DNA from 2 places in the Mesorhizobium sp. M1312 genome. Region 1 is predicted to be linked to the other one. Evidence: predicted binding sites of a transcription regulator. Region 1 holds the regulator's gene; the other holds the start of a gene.
The links. The regulator LexA, encoded in region 1, represses DNA repair genes until DNA is damaged. The targets are predictions, from matches to a motif close to TGTTCNNNNTGTGTTCNG.
Positions count from the first base shown of each region.

Region 2: NKH36_RS29385 (PA0069 family radical SAM protein) is a predicted target of LexA. The motif match lies at 3,001-3,018, and genes of this name have one in related genera.

Region 1 covers NZ_JAMYLQ010000004.1:15,824-21,118, forward strand. The annotation lists gene NKH36_RS07035 (ComEC/Rec2 family competence protein) at 1-1,364, shown strand, start outside; gene lexA (transcriptional repressor LexA) at 1,358-2,095, opposite strand; gene NKH36_RS07045 (molybdopterin molybdotransferase MoeA) at 2,200-3,405, opposite strand; gene moaC (cyclic pyranopterin monophosphate synthase MoaC) at 3,405-3,902, opposite strand; gene trpC (indole-3-glycerol phosphate synthase TrpC) at 3,969-4,820, opposite strand; gene trpD (anthranilate phosphoribosyltransferase) at 4,825-5,295, opposite strand, start outside.
Region 2 covers NZ_JAMYLQ010000035.1:21,009-26,303, reverse strand. The annotation lists gene NKH36_RS29400 (MBL fold metallo-hydrolase) at 233-1,060, opposite strand; gene NKH36_RS29395 (cyclase family protein) at 1,255-2,190, opposite strand; gene NKH36_RS29390 (glycosyltransferase) at 2,435-2,941, opposite strand; gene NKH36_RS29385 (PA0069 family radical SAM protein) at 3,093-4,247, shown strand; gene rnhB (ribonuclease HII) at 4,403-5,098, shown strand.

The DNA.
Region 1 (5,295 bases):
TTCCCGATTTTTCGTCGCGCCGGCCGGTCAAAAAATATGCGGCTGCCGCCGCACTCGTTTCCATCGCTGCCTATCTCATTTTTTCCGGTATCGTGGTCGCGGCTGAGCGCAGCTTCATCATGCTGGCGGTAATGCTTGTCGCCGTGCTGTTCGACCGGGCGGCACTCACCATGCGCAATCTGACGATTTCAGCCATCGCGGTCATCGTCGTGTCGCCGCACGAGGTGGTCGGCCCAAGCTTCCAGATGTCCTTCGCCGCGACCGCTGCTCTCGTGGGCGCCTATGCCGGCTGGTCCGACTATTGTGCCGACAAGGCCACGGCGCCGCTACAGCGACGGTCACCGGTCGCTTTCGTCACGCGGAAACTCGCCGCTGGGACAGGTACCATCGCAATGACCTCCATCATTGCCGGCAGCGCCACCGCGCTCTTTGCCATCTGGCACTTCCAGCGCGTCTCGCCGCTTAGCCTGTTCGCCAATCTGGCCGTCATGCCGATCGTCACGGTCGTCATGTTCCTGGCCGTCGTCAGCGCCTTGGCAATGCCTTTCGGCTTGGATGGGCCTTTCCTCTACATGATGGGCAAAGGGCTGACAGCCATGATTGCAATATCGGGATGGATCTCCGAGCGGTCGCCGATCGATGCAGTCGGACTGATTTCGTTGCAGTCGGTTCTGCTGGTGACGGTCGCCCTGGTCATCGCCACGATGGCGACGACATGGTTGCGGCTTGCGGCACTTCCCTTTGCGCTCGCCGGCCTGCTGACGATTTCCGAGACACGCACCCCCGACGTGCTGATTTCGGAAGATGCGCATCTGGTGGCGCTGCCGATTGGCGGCGGCGAACTTGCCGTCAACCGGGTGCGTTCGAACGAATTCATCACCGACAACTGGAAACATGCGCTGGTTTCAGCGACCATTGTCGAGCCCGAGACATTCGAAAAAGGAGACGTGCGGTTCGACCTCGCCGATCCGGCCGACCTGCCGCCGGGAGCGCCCTTCTACTGCACTGCCGGCCTGTGCCTCGCCCGGCATCCGTCCGGCGCGATCATCGCGCTCGCCGACAACCGTAAAACCGCGCGGCCAGCCTGTGCCTTTGCGGATCTGATCGTCATCGATGATGCCACAGCCTATTACAATCCCTGCCGCAATCCGCTGGTTCTTGTCGTCACCAAACGGCAGCTCGCTCGCATGGGCAGTGCCGCCGTCTTCTTCGATCCGCTATCGGCGACGACGCGCGCAGAAATCCGTTTTGCCGTCAGACAGCCCTATAGGCCCTGGCACGAGCAGCGAAGATTTTCGCGCGAGGCGAGGGGCCTGCCGCCGTACCGCAAGGCCGAGAAGCCCAAAAAGGCCACCACTCAGTAACGCCGGATTAGTCCGACGAGCTTGCCTTGCACCTTGACCCGGTCCGGCCCGAAGATGCGCGTCTCGTAGGCCGGATTGGCGGCTTCCAGTGCGATCGAGGCGCCCTTGCGGCGGAACCGCTTCAGCGTCGCTTCCTCCTCGTCGACCAAGGCGACGATGATCTCGCCAGGCTGGGCGGTGTCGGCGTTGCGGATTATGACCGTGTCGCCGTCGAAAATGCCGGCCTCGATCATCGAATCACCCTTGACCTCCAGCGCGTAGTGCGTGCCGCCGGTGATCATATCCGGTGGTACCGAGATCGAATGCGTCTGGTGCTGGATCGCGTCGATCGGCACACCGGCAGCGATGCGGCCCATCACCGGGATGGAGACGGTGGCAACGACGTCGTCGTCATTGCCGGCCGCGGGCATGCGCGAAGGCGCCGGCTTGATCTGTCGTCCGAGGCTGCCCTGCCCAAGGCTGCCCTGAATGACGCTCGGCGAGAATTTGCGCGCCGCATTGAGGCCGGGCGCGATCGAATCGGGCAGGCGCAGCACCTCCAGCGCACGGGCGCGGTTGGGCAGGCGGCGAATGAAGCCGCGCTCCTCCAGCGCCGTGATCAGCCGATGGATTCCCGACTTGGAGGCGAGGTCGAGCGCTTCCTTCATCTCGTCGAACGAGGGCGGAATGCCGCTTTCCTTCAGCCGCTCGTGGATGAACATCAGCAGTTCGTGTTGTTTGCGTGTCAGCATCGCGACCCCCAACAGAATCAGAAAAACAAACCCAGAACAAACACTATCTGTTCCAGTTGTGTTCCGCAACCGTTTAAAGTTTAATGAAAGTGTTGACGTTTTGTTCAGCGTAGCATCAGCACGCTGCAGGCGACGCCCGTCGCGGCTGGGGGAGCGAATGGCTCGCGCACGATCAGCCCGTTGGCGTCGGCCAGCATTTTGAGCATCGACGAATCCTGGATGCCGAACGGGGTCGCCAGCAGCGTGCCGGCTTCTTCGCTCACCACGGCGCGTACATAGTCCTGCCTGAGATCGTTGGCCGGCATGGCGGCGCCGAGCCGCGCCTGACGCAGGTCCTGCCGAAAAGCGCGGCCGCCGAGCCGCGCAAGCAGCGGCTTCAGAAAGAGCTGCGTGCAGACCAGGCTCGCCACCGGATTGCCGGGCAGGCCGATGCAGCGGATGTCGCCGAGCCGCCCGAACATCAGCGGCTTGCCGGGCCGCATGGCGATTTTCCAGAAATCGAGCGTCATGCCTTCGCCGGTCAGCACGTCATGGACCAGGTCATGGTCGCCGACCGAGGCGCCGCCCAGCGTGACGATGACGTCGGCGCCTGCATCGACCGCTTTTTTCACCAGCGCGGCGATCGCCTCCTTCCGGTCGGGGGCGATGCCGAGATCGAGCGCGCTGGCGCCGACCGAGCGGGCCGCGGCGGCGACGCCATAAGCATTGGACGAGATGATCTGGTCGGGGCCAAGATCGCTGCCCGGCGGCAGCAATTCGTCGCCGGTGGCGATGATTGCGACCAGCGGCCGTTTCACCACGCTGACCTGCGGATGGTTGGCCGACGCCGCCAGCGACAATGCCGCCGGATCAAGCAGGCGGCCTTTCTCCAGCAGCACGTCGCTCTTCGAGAAATCGAGCCCGAGGCGGCGGATGTTGCGGCCTTCAACGGTCGACGCGGTCACTTCGATGCTGCCGCCGCCGAGGTCGCGGACATTCTCCTGGATGACGATGGTGTCGGCGCCTGCCGGAAGCGGCGCGCCGGTGAAGATGCGGACGGCCTGCGCCGGGCCGACTGTTCCGGCAAAGCCGCGTCCGGCCGGCGCTATGCCGATCACCGAAAGTCTTGCGGGCACGGACGCGACATCCTTGGCCCGCGCGGCAAAGCCGTCCATGGCGGACGCGTTGAACGGCGGCTGGGTGCGAAGTGCTATGAGCGGCTCCGCCAGCACGCGGTCGGCGGCGTCCATCAGGGCGACGCTTTCAGCTTGCGAGGGCGCAGCATCTTCAAGCAGACGCTCGAGCGCCTCGGCGACCGGAAGCAGTGCCATTATCGGCCTGCCTCTTGGGCGCCTACCTTGTAGTCGCCGGATTTGCCGCCGGTCTTTTCCACCAGCCTGATGCCCGAAATCACCATGGCGCGGTCGACCGCCTTGGCCATATCGTAGATGGTCAAGCAGGCGACCGAGACGGCGGTCAGCGCTTCCATCTCGACGCCGGTCTTGCCGGTGACGCGGGCCAGCGCCGTGACCTTCAGGCCGGGCAGCGCCGCGTCCGGTTCGATGTCAACGGATACGTTGGTCAACAGCAGCGGATGGCAGAGCGGGATCAACTCATGCGTCCTCTTGGCCGCCATGATGCCGGCGATGCGCGCCGTGCCCAGCACGTCGCCCTTCTTGGCATCGCCGTCGAGGATCATTTTGAGCGTCTCTGGCAGCATCGAGACAAGACCTTCGGCGATTGCCGTGCGCGTCGTCTCCGCCTTGTCGCCGACATCGACCATATTGGCTTCGCCTTTCGCGCCAAGATGGGTGAGGGCGGCCGACATCGTCAGGTCACCTCAGAGCGACGTGCGTCCGTTTGGACGCACAAAGTACGCTCTAATGCTTTGAATCTATGCATCGTGCTCTCCGAAAATCGATTCCGATTTTCGGGCGGATGCATTTGCGGGCGCCTTGCCCGTCAAAAGCAGGTGCGTCGCAATGGCCACGTCCTGTTGCCGCATCAGGCTCTCGCCGACGAGGAACGTACCAATATCGCTCCGTTCCAGTCTGCGGCAGTCTTCGTGCGAGAAAATACCGCTCTCGCTGACCAGCAGGCGGTCGACCGGCACCATCGTCGCAAGCCGCTCCGAGGTTTCGATGCTGGTTTCGAACGTCCGGAGGTTGCGGTTGTTGATGCCGATCAGCCGTGATGACAATTTCAGCGCGCGTTCCGTCTCGGCCTCGTCATGCACTTCGACCAGCGCGTCCATGCCGAGTTCGAACGCCGTCGTTTCGAGTTCGCTGGCCACGGCGTCATCGACGCTCGCCATGATGATCAGGATGGCGTCAGCGCCCCACGCGCGGGCTTCGAACACCTGATAAGGCTCGAACAGAAAATCCTTGCGCAAAGCGGGCAATGTCACGGCGTTGCGCGCATCGGTGAGGAATTCAGGCGCACCCTGGAAGGACGGTGCGTCGGTCAGCACCGAAAGGCAGGCGGCGCCACCTTTCGCATAGGCCCTGGCCAGTGCCGGCGGATCGAAATCGGCGCGGATCAGGCCCTTGGACGGGCTCGCCTTCTTGATCTCGGCAATCAGCGCGAAATTCCCGGATCTGCGCTTGGCTTCAAGGGCCGAGAGAAAGCCGCGCGCTGCATCGGTGTCCTTCGCCTGCGCCTTGATCTCGGCAAGCGGCACGCGCGCCTTCGCCGCGGCGATCTCGTCGCGCTTGTAGGCTTCGATCTTGCGCAGGATATCAGACACGGCTCTATCCGTTCGAAATCTCGACCAGCCGGTCGAGCACTTTCAGCGCGCGGCCGCTGTCGATGGCTTGCGCCGCCGTCGCCATGCCGTCGGCAAGGGTCGTCGCCTTGCCCGCCACCACCAATCCGGCGCCGGCGTTCATCAGCACCGTATCGCGAAAGGCACCGGCAGCGCCGCCCAGCATGTCGCGCAGCGCCTGGGCGTTGTAGGCGGCATCGCCGCCGCGCAACTCGTCCTTGGTGTGCCGCTTCAGCCCGACCGCTTCCGGGGTCAGTGTAAAGCTGCGGATCTCGCCGCCGACCAGTTCGGCTACTTGGGTTTCGCCGGTGGTGGTGATCTCGTCATAGCCGTCGCCATGGGCGACCCAGGCGTGGTCGGCGCCCAGTGCCTTAAGCGTCTCGGCCACCGGCATGATCCATTCCGGCAAGAAGACGCCGACCATCTGCCGGTTCACACTGGCCGGATTAGAGAGCGG
Region 2 (5,295 bases), on a different contig from region 1:
GTCGACGAAGCGTCGGCCGATCACCGCTCAGGCGTTACCCAAACCCATCCGCCCCGCATCAAAGGGTGGTAACCTCCGGTCAGATTTTGTGCAATGCACAATGAAAGGAGCTGTCGCAAACTTTCTGGCAAGCTTGACAGAGCATTAAGGCTCGTTGATTTCGCGGCAGCGAGTGTTTCGAGCGGGTGGAACGAAGAGGCCGTGCGCGGCGGAGAAGATCGCGACGAAGCGATCAAACCCCGTCGAGAATGATGATCGTCGGCCGGTCGGGCAGGGTCTTCAGTGAAACGGTCAGCGACCGGCCGGAGAGGAATTCCACCGCGAAATCGTCGCCCATCCTGCCTGTGAATTCGCTGATCGGGGTCGAATGGCGATGCATCGGCAGGATCATCGAGGAATAGAGCCGCGCGGTGATTTCAGTCATCCGGTCGAGCGACAGCGTCATGCCGCCGTCGATAGGCACCATAAGGATGTCGAGCCGGCCGATGGCGCCGTAATGCGCGTCCTCGAGCCGGTGGTGCAGATGGCCGAGATGGCCGATACAGAGTCCCGCTACTTCGAAGATGAAGATGGAATTGCCGTCCTTGCCGAGATCGCCGCCATTGCGGATATCCGTCGGCACGTTGCGGATGTAGACATCGTCCACGACAAGCGCGTGGCGCGCCGGACCGCCGTCCGGATTCCAGCCGCGCAGCACATATTCGATGCCGGGATCCGGATGATCCGAATAATGGGTGCGGTGGGCCTTGTTCATGGTCACCACGCGCGGCAGCGGGTCAGCGCCGTAGACGCCGGAAAAGTCGGTGGCGACCCTGACGCCGGCAGGTGTCTCGATGATGTAGGTCGAATGGCCGGCATAAGTGATCGTAACGTCGCCGTCGGCGAAAGCCTCGGCCAGCAGAGGCGTCTGCGCCTTTGGCGCTGTGAAGCTGGCATAGGTGGCCGACGGCAGCCCTTGGGCGATCGCAACGCATCTCGACGGCGGCGGCTGTTCCTGGGCCGACGCGGTGAATGGCCAGAAAGCCAGGGTCAGCAGAACGGCGGCAGATAGGCGGAGCATGACTGCCTCCCGTGGCAGGATCGGCGCGCTCATGCCACGATAGCGTTAGCAATCGTGATGGCTATCGTCGTGACAGTCACGTTTTCGCGAGCGCCAGAGGGGTTGGTAGTCTGGACCTTTTGTCCCGACTTGCGCGGCAAATCGCGCGGAATGGGACGCGCCATGGCCGGCCTCCCGACTGACATCGCCAGTGATCAGGGCGTCGGACGGAAGACGCCGTTCTCGTCGCGCTTGAGCGGCGCCTTTTTCCGGGAAAGCGGCGCACCAGGCGCTTCGATGACCGAAACGCCCTCCGTCCAGTCGGCGGGTGCAATAGCGACGTAACGCGCATATCCGCCTGACCCGCCAAGCGGCTTGGCAAAGCCGATTGTGACCAACGCCCCGGCCTCTGGCACCTTGTCGAGGTTTGCAACGCCTTCTGCCTGCGTGAAATCGTTGTGAAGCAGCCAATGTTCGCCTTCGAGATTGGGCGTGGTGTCGGTGTCGAGCGGCTCATGACCATGAAACAGAATCTTCCGCTCCAGATGCAGGAACTTCAGTGCATCCAAACTGACGCCTGGAAACGGCTTCTGGTTGAAGCGGGCGGCATCGGACCATTTCTTGTACCAGTCCGAACGCACGAACACGACCGAACCCTCCGGTATCCGGCCGTGCTCTTTTTCCCACTCTTCGATGTCGGCGACCTGGAGGTGATAGCCTTCGTCAGTCTGCACCTTGCCGCTGATGTCGATCACGACGAGCGGTCGCACGGCATAAGTGGCCGGCAGGTCGCTGATCGTTGCACCGAGTGGGTTCCAGTGGGAGGGTGGATCAAGCTGCGTGCCATATTGGTCCGTCGACAACTCGTAGGCGCTCGCGACGAAGCCATGCTTGTCGTAGGTGAACTCTTCGCCGGCCTTGACGTAGCCCTCGATATCCTTCCCGGCGACAGCCGGTTTGAACTTGGCATTGGCGAAGCCCGGCCATACGGGCTGCACCGGCTCGAAGGCATGGGTCAGATCGATGTACTTGGCCGATTTGAGCGTGTTCTCATAAACCGACCAAAGCGACGACTCCTGCGCCACCGCGATCGTCGGTACTGACCAAGCGGCTCCGAGTAAGGCGATACGAACGAATTGAGATACATTCATCTGCAATCTCCCCGAAATGTCGCGGAGTATCGCGAGTTTCCCGCAGGACGACAAGCATATGCATTCCCCATATGCATTCCTTCCAGGAGTGTCGCGCCAATACGGCCCCGCCAGACCGTTTCCCGCCAACGACTTTGCGCGCCGCCTAATCCAGACAAGCTACCGGTCTGATAAAAAGACGATCTGGAATCCCTTCGGCGAAATACGCGCCCTTTCCGCGCCCGCTTACCGCGAGAGAGGACCCTCACTTCACCGGCGCCACCCAGATCTCGGCGTCGAGCCTCTTGGTCGCGAGGCCGCGGGCGATGGCCTCGGCGCTGCGGGCGTTTTTCGCTAAGGCCGCGGCCTGACGCTTGCTGATCACCAGCCCTTCGCACAGTGCCCGGTTTCCCGAAAACACCCGCGACAGGAGCGGCACGCGACTGCCGCGCGCCCGCGAGAACCGCGCCGGCATGGTTTGCCGAGCCGTGTGGGCAACGACCTCGTCGATCCAGCCCTCCGCCAATCGCGCGCCCGGCTCCAGCAGCAGCAGCCAGTCGCCCTTGGCCTGCCTGATGCCGGCAGCAATGCCGCCGCTCGCCACATAAAGGCAGCCGGCATGTTCGGCAACGCGGTGCGTCTGGTCCGTCGAGCCGGTGTCGCAGACGATGACATCGCGCACCACGCCCTCGACCGCGCCGCCGATCAGCGAGGCGAGCGTGCGGGCAAGTCTCTCTTCGTCATTCAGGGTCTGGATGAGAACGCTGAGCATCGTTAGCCGAATAGCGGAAAGCCGGGCGCAGCGCCAGTTTTTGCGACGCATCATAAGAATGTTCTTGATTTGTTCCCTAGGATAGAATAGGATTATTTTCATGAGCAGAGCGATTCGACAGCCAGCCGACAGTCCCTGGGAGAGGGCGAAAATGGAACAGATCGTGCGTGCCGACATTGCCGCCTTCGGGGCTGGAAGAGCCGAGATGGCCAATGCAATGATCGAGCAGAGTGGCGTCCGTGTCCGCCCGGAGCGCAATCGCGGCCGGTCCGCCGGCATCAATCCGTCCGGCCGGTTCGAACCGGTCAGCCGGCATGTGTTCGACGATGGCTGGAATTCGCTGGAGGAGCTGCCGCCGTTCAAGACCGAGGTGCAGGTCGAAAAGCCGCGCACCATCATTACCCGCAACGAATCGCCCGACATTTCCTTCGACCGCTCGATCAATCCCTATCGCGGCTGCGAGCATGGCTGCGTCTATTGCTTCGCCCGGCCGACGCACAGTTTCATGGGCCTGTCGCCGGGGCTGGATTTCGAATCGAAGCTGTTCGCCAAGCCGGATGCGGCGCGGCTGCTCGACAAGGAACTGTCGAAGGACGGCTACCAGCCGCGCACCATTGCCATCGGCACCAACACCGATCCCTACCAGCCGATCGAGAAGCAGTACCGGATCATGCGCGAGATCCTCGAAGTGCTGGAGGCGCGCGGCCATCCGGTCGGCATCGTCACCAAATCCGCGCTGGTGACGCGCGACATCGACATTCTGTCGCGCATGGCCGAACGCGGGCTGGCCAAGGTGGCGCTATCGGTGACGACGCTCGACCGCATGCTGGCCAGAACGATGGAGCCGCGCGCGTCGACGCCGACCAAGCGGCTGGAGGCGATCAGGCAGCTTTCGGCTGCCGGCATTCCAGCCTCGGTCATGGTCGCTCCGATCATCCCCGGCCTGACCGATCAGGAGATGGAACGCATCCTCGATTCGGCACGTGCGGCAGGAGCGCGCGAGGCCGGCTATGTCGTGCTGCGCCTGCCGCTGGAGGTGGCGCCGATCTTCAAGGATTGGCTGCTGCGCCATTATCCGGACCGCTACCGTCATGTCATGTCGCTGATCCGCTCAATGCGCGACGGCAAGGATTACGATTCGGATTGGGGCAAGCGCATGAAAGGCGCCGGCCCCTATGCCTGGCAGATCGGCCGGCGCTTCGAGATCGCCGCCAAACGGCTTGGCCTCAACGCAGAACGGCGGTCGCTCAGGACCGACCAGTTCGTCGTCGCCGCGAAGGCAACCGAGCAACTGATGTTGCTATGAAGACATCATGTGCCGCCGTCGCCGGCGGCACATGAAAAAATCCCGTCCGGCCTGTCCTGTCCCCGGGCTTGCAGACGGTGCCCTCCGGGTCCGGTGCCTCACCCGACCCGGAGGGGCTTGCGGAGAATCGGAGCCGATGCGAACCTCGCCGCAACATGGCTCGCGCGCGTTCTGATTCTCCGCTTCTCTTCGAAATCGTTGAGAGACCCGATTTCTCCTTCGAGACGAAGGCGATGGCTGAAGGCCTGTGGCCGGTGGCGGGAATGGACGAGGCCGGCCGCGGCCCGCTCGCCGGGCCGGTTGTGGCGGCAGCGGTGGTGCTCGATCCCGCCAACATTCCCGACGGGCTCGACGATTCCAAGCGCCTCAGCCATCTGCAGCGCGAGGCGCTGTTCCTGAAAATCCTCGGCTCCGCTCTTGGCGTGTCGATGGCTTCGGTCAGCGCGGAAGGCATCGATGGCAGCAATATTCTCAAGGCCAGCCTGGAGGCGATGCGTCGCGCTCTGGTCGGGCTCTCGGTGCAGCCAAAGCTGGCCCTGGCCGACGGGCGCGACGTGCCACCCGGACTGCCATGCGAAGGCAGAGCGCTGATCAAGGGCGACCAGCGCTCGCAGTCGATCGCCGCCGCCTCGATCGTCGCCAAGGTGATGCGCGACCGGATGATGTGCGGCTGCGGCAGCCATCACGCGCATTACGGGTTCGAACTCCATATGGGGTACGCCACGGTCCGCCACCGCACCGCGATCGAGATGCATGGACCGGTGGCGCGGCTGCACCGCGCGTCCTTCGCACCGTTCCGGCTTGGTGGAACCGAGGTGCTCGATGAAGAGAGCCTTTCGGGCCTGGATTGAGGGCGAGCGCCAATCTTCCCCCTCGAGGGGGAGATGTCGCCGAAGGCGACAGAGGGGGTCGCCTCGGCTGGCGCGACGCCATGTGGGACAAAAGGGAAGGTTGGCGCTTCACGCGCGGCTACCCCCTCTGGCCTGCCGGCCATCTCCCCTTCAAGGGGGGAGATTACGCGCTCAGCCGCTTTCGCCAATGCGCAAAA